DNA from 2 places in the Sebaldella termitidis ATCC 33386 genome. Region 2 is predicted to be linked to the other one. Evidence: riboswitches for the same ligand, from Rfam matches in the RefSeq annotation. Region 2 holds a riboswitch; the other holds the start of a gene.
What was found. Region 2 has a riboswitch for thiamine pyrophosphate ahead of STERM_RS10150 (thiamine-binding protein). Riboswitches for the same ligand answer to the same signal wherever they lie in the genome.

Region 1 (8,291 bases), 930 kb from region 2:
AGACTTAGTAGAAGTACTGAATATGAGAGTAAACGGAGATAACGGTCTTGAGGCGGTAAAGGGAGTAGACCTGATAATCCATGAAGGAGAAGTACTGGGAATAGCAGGAGTGGAAGGGAACGGTCAGACAGAGCTGATAGAAGCGTTGGCAGGACTGAGAAAGGTGGAGAAGGGAAGCTTTAGAATAGGAGAGCAGAATCTGACACATTCATCACCGAGAGACAGAAGAGAAAGCGGACTTTCCCATATACCGGAAGACAGACATAAGAGAGCAGCAATAGATGATTTTACAATAGAGGAAAATATGATACTCGGAGTGGAAAATAATTACTGCCGGGGATCAATACTGGATTTTGGAAAAATAACAGAGAAAACAAATGAATATATAAAGAAATATGATATAAGAACCCCTGATTCAAAGGTAAAGTTCGGAGGACTGTCAGGAGGAAACCAGCAGAAGGTGGTAGTAGCAAGAGAGCTGGAGAAGGAAAATAGATTCATAATAGCGTCACAGCCGACAAGAGGAGTTGATATAGGAGCAATAGAGATGATCCATAATACAATCCTGAGTGAAAAAAAGAACAAGAAGGCAATACTGGTAGTATCGGCAGAGTTATCCGAGGTAATGAGCTTAAGTGACAAGATAGCGGTAATGTATGAAGGAAAAATAGTGGGAGTACTGAAAAGAGAAGAGGCAACGACAGAGAAACTGGGAATATTAATGGCAGGAGGTAAAATTGATGAATAAAAAGTATGTGGAAATTTTAACTCCGTTACTGGCGGTATTGACAGCCTTAATAATAGGGGGAATAATAATCCAGCTGAATGGTGTAAATGCATTTGAGGCATATGGTCAGTTATTTAAGTCGGCATTTTATCAGGCAAATCCGAAGGCACCGTTTATGAGCGGACTGGCAAAGACACTGCTGACGGCAACACCGATGATATTTGTGGGATTATCAGTAATGATAGCTTTTAAGGCGGGATTATTTAATATAGGAGCCCAGGGACAGATGATAATGGGCGGAGTAGCAGCAGCAGTAGTAGGGATATATGTGAAGAATGCTTTTCTGGGTAACTTTGTAACAGCAATAATAGCAGCAGGAATAGCAGGTTTTTTATGGGCTTCGATATCAGGTTATCTGAAAGCAAAGTTTGGAGTTCATGAGGTAATAAGTACAATAATGTTAAACTATATAGCAATCAATCTGCAGAATTATCTTCTGAACTATCCGTTGAAAGATCCGGCATCCCAGAATGTCCAGACAATGAAGGTACTGGAACCGGCAAGATTGTTTTTGCTTGCACCGTCAACAAAACAGAAGCTGAATTTAGGATTTATACTGGCAATAGCAGCGGTAATACTGGTATGGTATTTCTTCGGTAAGACAAAACAGGGCTATGAGATGAAGGCAGTAGGTCTGAATGCAGGTTCTGCAGAGAATGCGGGAATAAAGATAAAGAAGAATATAATATTTGCAATGGGACTTGCGGGAATACTGGCAGGAATAGGAGGAGCGGAAAGAGTTCTCGGAGGTTCTGCACAGTATGCTTATACGGAGCTGATAATGGGAGAGCTTGGCTTTACGGGAGTAGCAGTATCCTTATTGGGGAAAAGTAATCCAATAGGAGTATTTATAGCGGCGATCTTTTATGCCTCGCTGGAAATAGGCGGGCAGAGTCTTCAGAGTATGAGGATACCGAAAGAAGTGGTATATATAATCCAGGCATTAATAATAATATTTGTGGCAGGAGAAAATCTATTCAGATATATGTTATCAAAAAGAGGAGGTAAAAAACAATGATGGAAATATTAGGACAAATCTTGATGTTGGCCCCTCCGATATTAATAACAGCAGTAGGAGCATGTTTTACGGAAATAACAGGAGTAACGAACCTTGGTTTAGAGGGAATGATGTTATGCGGAGCATTTGCAGGAGCGACAGTATCATATTATACAGGTAATCCTTATATGGGATTAATAGCAGGAGTACTGGCAGGGGGAATAATATCTCTGGTCCATGCGTTTATAAGTATAAACTTACGAGGAAACCAGATAGTAAGCGGAGTTGCGATAAACCTTCTTGCAGTTGCACTGACCTCCTATCTGATAAAGGTATTGTTTAAGGTAGCGGGTTCGACACCTGCAGCACCGAGACAGGCAAGTCTGATGTTTGTACTGATACTGATATACGGTTTGGCAATAATATCGAATTATATAATGTACGGAACAGTATTGGGACTGAGAATGAGAGCAGTGGGAGAGCATCCGCTGGCAGCGGATACAGTGGGAATAAATGTATATTTGATAAGATATATAGGAGTAGTAATGTCAGGACTGTATGCAGGACTGGGAGGAGCATATATGACGACGGTAATGCTGCCTTCATTCAGCAATAACATGTCGGCGGGAAGAGGATTTATGGCAATGGCAGCGATGATATTCGGAAAGTGGAAGCCTTGGGGAGCAATGCTTGCGAGTTTCTTATTTGCCTTTGGAAGTGTACTGGAGGTCCAGTTAAAGATCCATTATCCGAACTTTCCGCAGCAGTTTTTGGCGATGATTCCGTATGTACTGACACTGCTTGCCTTGGTAGGCTTTGTAGGGAAGGCAAAGGCACCGGCTTCTTCGGGACAGCCTTATGAAAAACAGTAATATATAAAGGGATATATAAAATTCTTTTGAAAGAGCGGGTGTTTGGAATGTTAAATACAGGAGAAATACTGGAAAAGTATCTAAAGGGCAGAATGAGTATGACGGATCTGGCAGGATTACTGGGGATTACGCCGCAGTATATCAGCAGTGTACTGAATAATACCAAAAGACCTTCCAAAAATTTTCTGGAAAAGTTTTATATGATTTTTGATGTAATGGAGGAAGATAAAGAAAATATAGAGAATTATGAAGAATTTAGACGTCTTCCCGAAAATTTTCAAAAAGAATATTTGAAATTAAAAGAAAAAAATTCAAAAAACACTCCAAAAGGCTCAGGAATATTAAAATTTCCATTGAAGGCTATTGTGGAATCAGGACTGGGACTTTTGAATGAACTGGAAAAAGAGGAATATATAAGTATTCCGGAAACAGATTCTGTTTCTGAAAACAGCTTTTTTATAAAGATATACGGAAATGAACTGGAACCCGAGTTTATAAATAAGGATATGCTTCTTATGGATCCTGAAAGCTGCGGTGAATTATATCTTATGAATAACAAAATCTGTGTTTTGAAGCATAATAATGAATTATTTCTGAGAAGAGTAGAGTACTTTAAAGAGGTAGTTATTCTCAGATGTATTAATAATAAGCTTAATCCCATAGTTATTACAGGTGAAAATATTGAAAAAATCCAGTGTACGGGGCGTGTAAGACAGATTATAAGATATCTGGAATAATCTAAAAACTTAATATACTGATAAAATAATAGATTTGTAATTAATCGAATGCAGAGTAATAGATAGTTATCGAATAAATATATTAATTAACTTAATAGAAACATTATGTTTTTTTGTATTTTTTTTAAAAATATGCTATGATATACAAAAAATATTACAGGGGGATGAAATGTTTTTAGATTTGTTAAAGAGACATATTGAGGAAAGGGGACAGAGATTTTCACAGATAGCAAAATATCTGGATAAATCTGTTTCTTATGTTAATGAGATTCATAAAGGGAGAAGAGAAATAAAGCTTAATGATATCGTTAAGTTTACAGAAGCTTTGGAGCTGGATTTTCATGATAAAGTAGAGTTTATAGAGTTATATTTGTCTGAAAAATATCCTGAGTTATTTAAAGTACTGAAAATGAATGTCAGTGCAATTGAGAGTATTCCTGTTCTTGAAACGGAAAATGTCCTGAATTACAGGGAAAAAACAGAAAGCTATATGCATATACCTGTTATTTACTCCAATATAAAAGGAGTGCTGGCAATAAAGCTTGAAAAAGATTTTTTGGAAAATAAATTTTTGAAAGACGATTATTTGATTTTGAAATTAAGAGAAAATTCTGGTTTTACAGAGGAATGTCTGGGAAAATATATTCTTTATCCAGAAGAAAACGGGATATATCTTGATAAGCTGACTGAAAACAGCGGGAAATATTATTTTCTTGTCAAAAATGCCGAAATACCGGATACTAGTAAAATAATTGGTTACGTAATAGGTAAGTATACTGATATTTATTAGTTTTAATTTATAATTGACTTTTTACACTAAAAGTGTATAATATTAATAATGAAACTAAAAGTCAATTCGGAAAGGGTGGTTTTGGTGGAAAGGAATACAAATTTCAGACTTATAGCAAATGTCGAAAGAATTCTTCAGGAAAGAAACAGAGAAAGAGAAAAGGAGAATCTTCCGAAAATCAGAAAAAAAGATCTGGATTCACGGGCAAATGATACCTTGTACAGACTCAGACATAATCTGAATTATCCTAATCTTTCTACAATTATGAAATGGGCGAATGTTCTTGATGTGGATATAAGTGAGTTTTTTCAGCCTATTTAGAAAAATATTATATAAAGAATACACAGAAATTAGTCTGTGTATTCTTTCTTTTTCCGGGAAATTTTGGTGAAGCTCAAACAATACATATTAAACTTTATGAGAAATTTTGAAAAAATAATATTATAAAAAAGTTTTTGTTGAACAAATTCTACAGATCATAAAGGAAATCATAAGGAAAATCTAAATAAAATTATAAATGCAGAAAATGTAGAAGTTAACTGAAATTAAAGTTGACGAATAAGTATTCTAGTGCTAAACTATCAACATATATGCGGGGGAACTGCTTGCAGTTGAGAAGGCTAAAACCTGACCCATTGAACCTGTCAGTTAACACTGGTGAAGGGAAGCAGTTATTAGAATATCATTTTTTTGATTAAGTGCTTTCTTTATTTTTGAGGCACCTTTTTTTATTTAATAAAATTGAATATTTTTGCGGGGGGACTGCTTGCAGTTGAGAAGGTTAAACCTGACCCATTGAACCTGTCAGTTAACACTGGTGAAGGGAAGCAGTCTTTTATTTTGAGGTAGAAATTATCATATATATAAATAAAAAACTTTCCTTTAGGGGGAAGTTTTTTTTGTATAAATTTTTTACCTAGGAGGAACAAATGAAAAAAATTCTAAGTATCGCAGGCTCTGACTGCAGTGGAGGAGCAGGAATACAGGCAGATTTGAAAACTTTTTCGGCGCACGGACTTTTTGGAATGAGTGTAATTGTCTCTGTAGTAGCAGAGAATACCAGCAGGGTTATTGACATTCAAAATATAAGCCCTGATATGATCCGGAAACAGATTGATGCAGTTTTTGAAGATATTGGAACAGATGCTGTGAAAATAGGCATGCTTTCCGGAGAGGAGAGTATGAGAGCTGTGGCAGAAAAGCTTTCGGAATATAAGGCACAAAATGTAGTGGCAGATCCTGTAATGTATGCAAAAAACGGATGTCCGCTAATGGATCCTGATTCTGTAGGAGCTTTGATAGACATAATAATTCCGGCGGCCGATCTGCTTACGCCTAATATTCCCGAGGCGGAAAGAATAGCAGGGATTACAATTGAAAATACCGAAGATATGAAGAAGGCAGCAGCCAAAATACATAAAATGGGAAGCAGAAATGTACTGGTAAAAGGCGGGCATCTTGAGAAGGAAGCACTTGATATTTTGTATGACGGAAAAGATTATTATTATTTTAACTCGGAAAGGATAAATACAAAAAATACACATGGAACGGGCTGTACTTATTCATCAGCAATTGCTTCAAATCTTGCGTTGGGAATGGGGCTGGAAAATGCTGTGAGAAAAGCAAAAATTTATGTGACAACAGCTATAAGACATTCGCTTAATATAGGAAAAGGACATGGTCCTACCAATCATTTTTATTCTTTATATAAGAACGGACTTGAAAACGGAGGTGGGAATCATGACTAAAAAACTAACAGATATAATAAAGGAATATCCTGATGCGGTAAGAACAGAAAAACCTCTTATTCATCATATTACCAATTATGTAACAGTTAATGACTGTGCTAATATTACACTTGCCGCCGGGGCATCTCCCGTGATGGCTGATGATCCTGAAGAAGCTGAGGATATTGTTTCTCTGGCTTCGGCACTGGTAATAAATATGGGAACGCTGAATAAAAGAACTATAGAATCAATGATAACTGCCGGTAAAGCAGCAAAGAAAAAGAATATTCCGGTAATTTTTGATCCTGTGGGTGCAGGAGCAGGAACTCTCAGAAATGAAACTGCAGCAAGAATTCTGAAAGAAGTGAGACCGTCTGTTCTGAAAGGCAATGTATCTGAAATATTATTTATTTCAGGAGTAAGCTCCGGAGCAAAGGGAGTGGATGTTTCTGAAAATGATAAAAATATAAGAGAGGAAATTATCTGCGAGAAGATAAAGAAACTGGCTCTGAAAACCGGCTGTGTAGTAGCTGCTACAGGTGAAAAAGATATTATCTCAGACGGGAAAAGGGTCATATATGTGGAAAACGGACATAGAATGATGTCGGATATTACGGGAACAGGATGTATGACCACATCACTGACAGCAGTATTTTGCAGTGTCAGTAATGATCTGCTGCTGGGGACAGCAGCAGGAATCCTGTATATGGGACTTGCGGGAGAAAAAGCTTTTAATGAAGCAGGAAACCGGGGAAGCGGGAGTTTCAGGACAGCACTTATTGATCAGATTTATAATACCAGCAGAAAGAATATAGAAGAAAATGCCAAAATTTTTGAAAGATGAGGGAGAATACAGATGAAAGGAAAAGATGTATTATACGGAACTGAAATAAAAAAAAATTGATTATTCTTTGTATCTTGTGGCAGACACCAGTTTTATGACATTAGAAACCGCAGAAAAGAAAGTGACAGAGGCAATAGAGGGAGGGGTAACAATAGTACAGCTGCGGGCAAAGGATATTTCAGCAGCGGAATTTTATAATATGGCTTTAAAAATAAAAATGGTAACGGGTTATTATAATGTGCCATTGATAATAAATGACAGGGTAGATATAGCAATAGCCGCAGATGCAGATGGCGTACATACAGGTCAGGAGGATTTGCCTGCCGGAGAAGTAAGAAAATTAATAGGTATGAATAAGATAATGGGAATATCCGTTTCAAATACCTCCGAAGCAGAAAAGGCAGAGAGAGAAAGTGCGGATTATCTGGGAGCAGGAGCAATGTTTCCCACAGATACTAAGCTGGATGCAAAATATGTAAATCTTGAAGAGCTTGGGGAAATAAAGAAAAAAGTACAGATACCCGTAGTAGCAATAGGGGGAATAAATGCAGAGAATGCAGGACAACTGTTTTGTGCAGGTGCAGACGGTATAGCTGTGGTTTCAGCAATATTAGGAGAAAAAAATATAAAAGAAGCAGCTTTGAAGCTGGCTTTAAAATAGGAGGAATAACATGTCATTTTCAAATACACTAAAAGAAAAAGCCGGAAAAGTCTGGGAGGATTGTTACGAGCATCCTTTTTTACAGGAGCTGGGTAAGGGAACACTTGAGAAAGAAAAATTTAAGTTTTATCTTCTTCAGGATTACAGGTATTTGATAGAGTATGCAAAAGTATTCGCAGCAGGATCAATAAAATGTGATGAAGAAAAATATATGACAAAATTTTCAGGAGTTCAGCATAATATACTATATGATGAAATGGATATTCACAGAAAGTATATGGCAGATTTCGGGATAACTGAAAAAGAGGCGGAGGATACTGTCCAGTCTTTGTTCAGCAAGGCATATACTTCAAATATGCTTGCTACTGCTTATTCGGGTACGACGGCAGATATTATTGCCGTGGTATTTCCATGTGCATGGTCCTATCATGACTATGCCAAAAGACTAAAACAGAGCTATGGAGATATACCGGAAGATAATTTTTATAAAAAATGGATAGATACTTATGCAAGTGAGGAATTCGGAGAATCTTTCAGCTGGTTTTATGAATATTTGGACTTACTGTGTGAAAATAAAACAGAAAAAGAACTGAAAAAAATAGAAGACATATTCAGAACAAGTATAGAATTTGAATTTTTATTCTGGGATATGGCTTACAGAATGAAAATGTCTTATTAACAGTTACGCAAAAAAACAGGCTTTGGCGAAATACCGTCAAAAGCCTGTTTTTTATATATTCATTTGTTATTGTTGTGCAAAAGTGCTTAATCCGCCTGTAAGGTATACAAATAAATCAGTACTTTTCTCTGTGTCGATTTCCCAGTCTCCGTCAGTTTTTACCATATATACCGGAACAGTACCCGTCATATAGTTCA
Region 2 (8,291 bases):
AGGGAAAGGGCAGACAGCGGACAGCTTCTCTGCGGTACGGTAGATACGTGGCTTGTATGGAAGCTTACCGGAGGAAAGGTTCATGTGACTGATTATACAAATGCGTCAAGAACGATGCTTTTCAATATAAAAACTCTGGAATGGGATGATAAACTGCTGAAAGAGCTGGGAATACCAAAATCAATGCTGCCTGAGGTAAAAAATTCCAGTGAGATATATGGCGAAACATCTCTCGGAGGCGGAGGAAATACAACAACAGTTGTTCCTATTGCCGGAATTTCCGGAGATCAGCAGGCAGCTCTTTTCGGACAGGCCTGTTTTGTAAAAGGTGATACAAAGAGTACGTACGGAACAGGATGTTTTATGCTGATGAATATAGGGCATGAATTTATAAGATCTAAAAATGGTCTGCTTACTACAATTGCAATCGGACTTGACGGAAAAGTAGAATATGCTTTTGAAGGAAGTATATTTGTGGCAGGTGCAGTTGTTCAGTGGCTGAGAGATGAGATGAGACTTATAGCTGATTCGGCAGATACAGAATATTTCGCAAAAAAGGTAGAAGATAACGGAGGAGTATATGTAGTACCGGCTTTTGTAGGACTGGGGGCACCATATTGGGATATGTATGCAAGAGGCGGTATACTGGGACTGACAAGAGGATCAAATGCAAATCATATAATCAGAGCCGCTCTTGAATCAATAGCTTACCAGACAAAAGATCTTCTTGAGGCTATGCAGGATGATTCTGGTCTTATTCTTACAAAGCTCAAGGTAGACGGAGGAGCTGTAAGAAATGAGTTTCTTCTGCAGTTTCTTGCGGATATAATAGGTGAAACAGTATTAAAGCCTGAAATAACAGAAACAACAGCATTGGGAGCTGCTTATCTTGCCGGTATGGCTGTGGGCTTCTGGAAAGATAAAGATGATATAAAGAAACACTGGAAATTAAATAAAGAATTTAAATCTGAGCTGGACAGGGAAAAACGCAATAAATATTACAAAGGATGGAAAAAAGCCGTAGAAAGAGTAAGGAACTGGGAAAGAGAAGACAGCTGAAAGAATAAAAATACTTTTTGATTATTTCAGGGTTTATGAAGTAAAAAAACAGAAAATATATATATTTTCTGTTTTTTTTATGGATTTTAAAATAAATATCCGTATATATAAATCAGTCAATATTATAATATTCTTTTTTTACAAATACTAATCCTGCAATGTAAAAAATCAAAATTATAATATTAAATAAAAAATGTAATATAATACTTGAGAGCTGAAGAAATATTCTGATACTGTCAGGTATGATAAATGCAAATACAAGAGGAGCCAAAAATAAAACAGAAGCAGCAATGTGGACAGCACTGGTAAGAATCATTATTTTCAATCCCTGAGGCGGGGCTTCTTCATATGGAAGCTTTGACTTTGCTGCAAGTGCAAATGTAAGAACAGCAGCAGAGGGGATAAAAGAAAACATAAATATAAGTATGCAGGATGCTATTCCTGAAACAAATAATATGGAATATGTAAATTTGAGGTTATTATTGTCACGCATGAGACGCTCCTTTAAATATAGTAATTTATTAATATTACTTTGTTAATGAAATTTTTTCAAAAACAGAAATTTTTACTTTACTTGGTAAATAATTTTTTCCATTTTGGCAGAATTTTTTTTGAATATGTTTTGTAATCTTCTTCAAGATTGAACATAACATCGGATAAACGCTGGAAAAGAGCATAGTTTTTGTCCCAATAATCAGATTCTATACCCAATACGGCATATAACAGATCGCCGTTATAAAAATCACCGCTGCAGAAGTAATTATTTTCAAGGAACTCCAACGCAAGCGGAACAAGATATTTCAGCCCTATTTTCTGACCGACAAGCATTCTTATATTTTCTATGCTAAGATCTTTTAAAGGAATTTTGCGTAATCTGTGGCAGTTTGTGATAAGAGCCGAATTGTATTCCGGTTTCTTCCAAACGCAGTTTTGAAGTTCTTCCAATGAACTGTTCATATAATCATTTTTCAAAATACTTACCTCTTTTAAATATGTTAGTAAACTAAAAGGGATGTATCAAAAGAAACTTTGATACAATCCCCCAATGTAAATTCACCACAGAGAAGTGCTTAAATCTTCAGGAGATTACTGCGGTTCTTTCATGTAATCGTATTTCTTACAGATTTCACCATCTTCATCATGAATAATGAGTTTCGACTTTTCATATGTTGATATTTCTTTTGCGTAGCTTACAGCTTCTTCCTGTGAATCAAAAACTTTTGTAGCCTGCATATTTCCGTCACCCTTAACCTGCCATTCTTCGTCCTCAAGAATAACATGCTGGTTTATACCCATGAATTTAACATCTCCTTTCAAAAAGATTCAGCAGAAAATGAAATTACCTGCTAATATTAGTATAGCATAAGAGAGAAAAAATAGAAAGACGGTAAAAGTCCAAAGGGATAATAATCAGACCGGCAACTTCGAAGAGCTTAGTTTTCAGCTATGAAATAAAACCTACAGGTATAAAATTATATAAAAATATTGCTATTATTGCTAAAATGTTATATACTAAAATCAACACGGGTGCTTAATGCTGAGAAATACCGTTTAACCTGCTCTAGATAATGCTAGCGAAGGGAGTTAACAATACAGATATTTCTTAGTAGACCTTGTGAAGGTCTTTTTTTTATAAATTTTTCAGGAGGTAAAAATGTTGGTTAATTTAAGTTTACAGGTAATTCCTACAGTAAAAGAAGAGGATATTTATTATGTGGTGGACAGAGTCATTGACAGGATAGCAGAGTCAGGTCTGAAATATGAAGTAGGTCCTATGGAAACAACAATAGAAGGAGAGCTTGCAGATTTACTTGAGATAGTCAAAGATGCACAGGAAATATGTGTAAAATATGGCGCAAGCAGGGTATGTTCGGTAGTGAAAATTGATTATAAACCTGAAGGAGTTACTATAGATGAAAAAATCGGAAAATACAGGAAGTAAATTTCAGTCAGTATTATTTTTTCTGATACTAATTTTATTAATACAGATTATAACAGTAAAATTCGATATTCCAAAATATATATTTCCCTCACCGTCAGATGTTATAAGTGTTTTGTGGAATGATAAATCCGTTTTGGGAGAACATGCGCTGATTACATTTGGTGAAGCACTGGCAGGATTCATAGCAGCAGTTATATCAGGAATAATATTAGGCGGACTTCTGGGATATTTCAGGCTTCTGAGAAATATACTTTACCCGCTTATTCTTATATCGCAGATGGTTCCTCTTATTGCTGTGGCACCTGTTATTTTAATATGGTTCGGCTTCGGGATAATGCCGAAGATACTGATAGTGCTTACAGTATGCATTTTTCCGTGTATTTTGTCTTTTCTGGACGGATTGGATAATATAGATAACGAGCTGATAAGTCTTATGAAAACAATGAAGGCAAATGAAATACAGATTTTTTTTAAGCTGAAGCTTCCGGCGAGCCTGCAAAGTCTCCTTTCGGGACTAAAAATAAGTGCCGTATATAGTATAATGGGAGCAGTTATAGGTGAATGGCTCGGTGCGGAAAAAGGATTGGGGATTTATATGACAAGAGCAATAAGCTCTTTTAGAACAGATGCTTTGTTTGCTTCGATATTTTTGATAATAATACTTAGTCTTGCTGTATTTAAGGCTACGGAATATGCAGAGAAAAAGCTGATTCCATGGAAAAATAACAAAATTTAGATATAGGCGGTAAAAAATGAAAAAAATTTTAATTCTGATATTTTTAACAATACTCGCAGTATCATGTAAAGATAGTGCTAAAAATGCAAAGGGCGGGGAGAAAATAAAAATTACAGTAGTTCTGGACTGGACTCCGAATACAAACCATACCGGCATTTATGTGGCTAAGGATCTTGGTTATTATGAGGAAGAAGGACTTGATGTTACAATAATACAGCCCGGAAACGGAACTTCCGACCAGCTGGTGGCATCTGGCAAGGCACAGTTCGGAATATCGTATCAGGAAAGTGTTACATTGGCAAGGCTTCAGGATATTCCTGTTGTTTCAATTGCCGCAGTTATACAGCATAATACAAGCGGTTTTTATGCAAAGGAAGATAAAGGAATAAAAACACCCAGAGATTTTGAAAATAAGAGATACGGAGGATGGGGTTCTCCTATAGAAAAAGCCACGTTAAAAGCTCTTATGGATAAAGACGGGGGAGATGTGGAAAAAGTAAAAATCATAACATCAGGTGATACGGATTTTTTTGCATCAAGTGAGAACAGTATAGATTTTGCATGGGGATTTGAAGCGTGGACAGGAATGGAAGCCAAGGTAAGAAATATTCCCGTAAATTATATAAAGCTCAGTGATTATAATAAAAATCTTGATTATTATACTCCTGTAATTATAACTAATGAAAAAATGATTTCACAAAATTCTGATATTGTGAAAAAATTTATGCAGGCTACTAAAAAAGGTTATCAGTACTCATGGGAAAATCCGGATCAAGCTGCCAATATCCTTTTGAAAAGTGCTCCTGAACTAAATAAAGATCTGGTAATGGAAAGCCAGAAATTTCTTGCAAAAGAGTATAAATCAGATGCAGCATATTGGGGAGAACAGAAACCGGAAGTATGGGAAAATTATATGAACTGGCTGTATGATAATAAATTAATTGATAAAAAGACTGATATATTAAAGGCATTTACCAATGATTTTGTAAAAGAACAATAAAACAGAGGATAAGGGAGTAAAATGAAAATTTCGCTGAATAATATCGGACAAATATATGACGGAAAAAAGGTTCTTTCTGATATTTCATTTGATGTAAATGAAAGTGAGTTTATCACATTAATAGGACCGAGCGGGTGCGGTAAGAGTACGATTTTCAAGATAATAACGGGATTGGAAAAAAACTATACAGGTAATGTAATAATAGATGGAACTGATATAGAGAAATATCAGGGAAAGCTTGCCTATATGCCGCAGAATGACCTTCTGCTGGATTGGAGAACATTATATAAAAATGCTGTCCTTCCCATGGAAATAGAAAAAACAGATAAAAAAACCATGAATGAAAGAATAAAAAAACTTCTTCCCGAATTTAAGCTTTCCGGAGAAGAGGGGAAATATCCCTATGAGTTAAGCGGCGGTATGAAAAAAAGGACGGCACTTCTCAGAACCTTTTTGGTAGACAGTGATATAATGCTGCTTGATGAGCCATTTGGTGCACTAGATGCAATAACACGAAGCGAGATGCAGCAGTTTCTGCTTGAAGTCTGCGAAAAGCATAGACATACTGTTTTATTTATTACACATGATATAGATGAAGCAGTGTATCTTTCAGACAGAATAATAGTTCTCGGCAAGAATCCGGCAGTGATAAAAGGAGAAATCAAGATACAGATATCAAAGCCGAGAAATACAGATGTCCTTTTGGAAAGAGAATTTTTGGAATATAAGAAAAAAATAATGGATATGCTGGTGTAATATTGTAAGCAAAAAAATCAGAAAGCAGGAATTTATTTTGAATATAGATGTACATTGTCATTTTGAACAGCTGCCTGCCGAGCTGCGTGAAAAAGAGATAAGAAGAAATATTGTGGCAGGCGTGGCTGTAGACTATAAAAGCGGGGAAATTCTTTTAGAATATAAAAAAATATATCCGAATCTCATGGTTTGTCTGGGAATACATCCTGAATATCCGGAGAAGTACGGTGATTATGAGCTGGTAGAAAAACAGATCAGGGAAAATGTCTCAGAAATATCGGCAATAGGCGAGATAGGTCTTCCGTATTTTAATCTTTTGGAAATAGAAGATATGGAAAAGAAAGCTGATATTTTAAAAAAGGCTGAAATCATTTTCGAAAGATTTCTGAAACTGGCAGCAGAGCTTGATCTTCCGGTTAATCTTCACTGTATAGAGGACAGTGGGGAATATGCAATAAGGGAGCTGGAAAAATATAAGATAAAGAAAGCTTTATTTCACTGGTTTGAGGGTGATCTGTCTGCTCTTGAAAAGATAAAAGGAAACGGATGGAATATCTCTGTATCTCCGGATGTAATTTATAATAAAGAGTATGAAAAATTTGTGAGAAATATTCCGTTGGAGATTATCACGCTGGAAAGTGACGGGCCTTGGGAATACGGAGGAGAGATTGGTATTCCTTCAATGACTGAGAAAACAGCAGATTTTTTAACAAAGATTTATTCGAAAAGCAAAGAGGAAATCTTGGAGATTGCCAATAGAAATGCATGTGTTTTATTTAATATAAAAAATGACTGATTGTATTTTAATAATAAAAAATATAAACGAAGTTTTTTATTTTTTGCTTTAATTTCAAAACTATACCTTACTTAACAGGTATAGTTTTTTTGTATATCGTTTCAAAATTCTGTAATAAAGATTTATTGCCGGCTGTAAAAACAGATACTGAATAAAAAAAGAAATCAAGGAAATCAAAACTAAAAAGTCAGAATTTCAATAATTTCTTTCCGGTAATATATCATTGTCATATAATTAAGTACTATCAATATCTATAGTGAAAGTATGTTATTTATATTTATTTCTGAAAAGAGAAATAATAAGAATTACAGTAAAGATAGCTGCTACAATGTAGCCGATAATACCGATAATAGACATTATGCTTTGTGTTTCACTCTGCTTTCCTGAATCAGCAAGTATCGAGGATCCTACAATGAGAGCAAACAAGAGCATTCCTATTACTATTTTATTGGTAATATAATCCAGCTGGTCAAACATCTTTTCGAGCTTGTTATGATTATGCTCTACTTTTACCTCAAGAGTGCCGTCTTTTAGCTTATCCAGAACATCAGCCAGTTTTACGGGGATTTTAGGGGTAACTTTTCCTAAATCATACAGGCTTTTCAGATAATCCTTAAGTTCTTTAACAGGATTGAATTTATTGGCCATATATTTTTCCATGTAAGGACCCAGGGCAGATATCAGAGTGATTTCAGGATCCAGAGTTTCTACCACACCTACTATATTCAGAAGCCCTCTCATAAACATTGTTACTTCCTCAGGCAGACTCAGGTTATTTTCTGCACATATAGCAGTAAGTTTGGCAATAACAATATGAAATTTCATATCTTTCAGGGAAACTCCATCTATATATGTATAATAAAAATCTTTTATTTCAGTGTTAAGCTTGTCCCTGTCTACCTTTCCCCGCTTTATACACAGCTTTAGTACAGCATTTGTCATTTCTTCCGTATCCTCGATATATATGGAATAAAGGAGATCATTAAGTCTTTTCAGCGTACTGTCGCTCATAACACCCATCATACCGAAATCAAGAAATGTAATTTTCCCGTTACGTACAACAATATTTCCCGGATGTGGATCAGCATGAAAAAATCCGTCTTCAAAAGCCTGCTTCATATAGTTGTTAACCAGATTTTGAGCAATTTTTTTAATATCATAATTTTGTGCCTTAAGGTCATCAATGTCAGTTATTTTTATTCCGGTAACAAAGTCCATAACAAGGATATTTTCTTTTGCATATTCCGGGTATTCTCTCAAACAGTCCATATAATCAAGATCACTGTTATTTTTGTAGAATAAATGTATATTTTTGGCTTCCACGGTAAAATCCAGTTCATTTTCGCAGGATTTTTTCAATTCTTTTATAAGAGCAGCAGGATCCATAATTTTACTTGTAGGAGCTATTTTGAAAAAAGGCAGAGCCTTTTCAAAAAGTGAGATATCATTAAGCATCATACTTTTTATTCCTGCATGCTGAATTTTTACAGCTACTTTGGTTCCGTCTTTCAGTGTGGCAGCATGTACCTGTGCCATTGATGCAGAAGCAACAGGGATCTCTTCGATGGTATTGAAAATATTATTTACAGGGACTCCGAAGCTGCTTTCGATAATAGATTTAACCACGAAAAAATCATCTGTTTTTACATTATCCTGAAGCATTTTAAATTCATCGGCGAGAGCATCCGAAACGAGGTCGGGACGTGTAGAAAGCATCTGTCCCATTTTGATAAATGTAGGACCCAGTTCTTCGAAAGCATCTTTTATTCTTTCGGGATGCTTTGAGGTGATAAGGCTTTCTATTGCTTTATGTTTTCCGAGTATGGTTATGATTTGTCTCAAACGTTCCTTGTCGCTTATTTCGGAATTATCCGTAAAATTATTTATATTATTATCGCATAAATTTTCGTCAGAAAAACTGTCTTCTTTATTACCGGCATTTTCAGGCTGCATATCAACATTTTCTGTAATTACCGAATCAGGCAGATCATTTTGATCAATC

Region 1: another riboswitch for thiamine pyrophosphate. It lies ahead of thiD (bifunctional hydroxymethylpyrimidine kinase/phosphomethylpyrimidine kinase); the one in region 2 lies ahead of STERM_RS10150 (thiamine-binding protein).

What each region holds. Positions count from the first base shown of each region.
Region 1 covers NC_013517.1:1,253,157-1,261,447, forward strand. The annotation lists gene STERM_RS05665 (ABC transporter ATP-binding protein) at 1-748, shown strand, start outside; gene STERM_RS05670 (ABC transporter permease) at 741-1,805, shown strand; gene STERM_RS05675 (ABC transporter permease) at 1,802-2,656, shown strand; gene STERM_RS21120 (LexA family transcriptional regulator) at 2,704-3,393, shown strand; gene STERM_RS05685 (helix-turn-helix domain-containing protein) at 3,563-4,183, shown strand; gene STERM_RS05690 (hypothetical protein) at 4,268-4,504, shown strand; TPP riboswitch at 4,929-5,027, shown strand; gene thiD (bifunctional hydroxymethylpyrimidine kinase/phosphomethylpyrimidine kinase) at 5,113-5,931, shown strand; gene thiM (hydroxyethylthiazole kinase) at 5,924-6,754, shown strand; gene thiE (thiamine phosphate synthase) at 6,831-7,415, shown strand; gene tenA (thiaminase II) at 7,426-8,094, shown strand; gene STERM_RS05715 (hypothetical protein) at 8,161-8,291, opposite strand, start outside.
Region 2 covers NC_013517.1:2,187,603-2,195,893, forward strand. The annotation lists gene glpK (glycerol kinase GlpK) at 1-1,059, shown strand, start outside; gene STERM_RS10135 (hypothetical protein) at 1,172-1,552, opposite strand; gene STERM_RS10140 (contact-dependent growth inhibition system immunity protein) at 1,630-2,031, opposite strand; gene STERM_RS10145 (DUF2188 domain-containing protein) at 2,146-2,376, opposite strand; TPP riboswitch at 2,573-2,659, shown strand; gene STERM_RS10150 (thiamine-binding protein) at 2,714-3,001, shown strand; gene STERM_RS10155 (ABC transporter permease) at 2,973-3,737, shown strand; gene STERM_RS10160 (ABC transporter substrate-binding protein) at 3,754-4,737, shown strand; gene STERM_RS10165 (ABC transporter ATP-binding protein) at 4,759-5,493, shown strand; gene STERM_RS10170 (TatD family hydrolase) at 5,531-6,289, shown strand; gene STERM_RS10175 (ABC1 kinase family protein) at 6,557-8,291, opposite strand, start outside.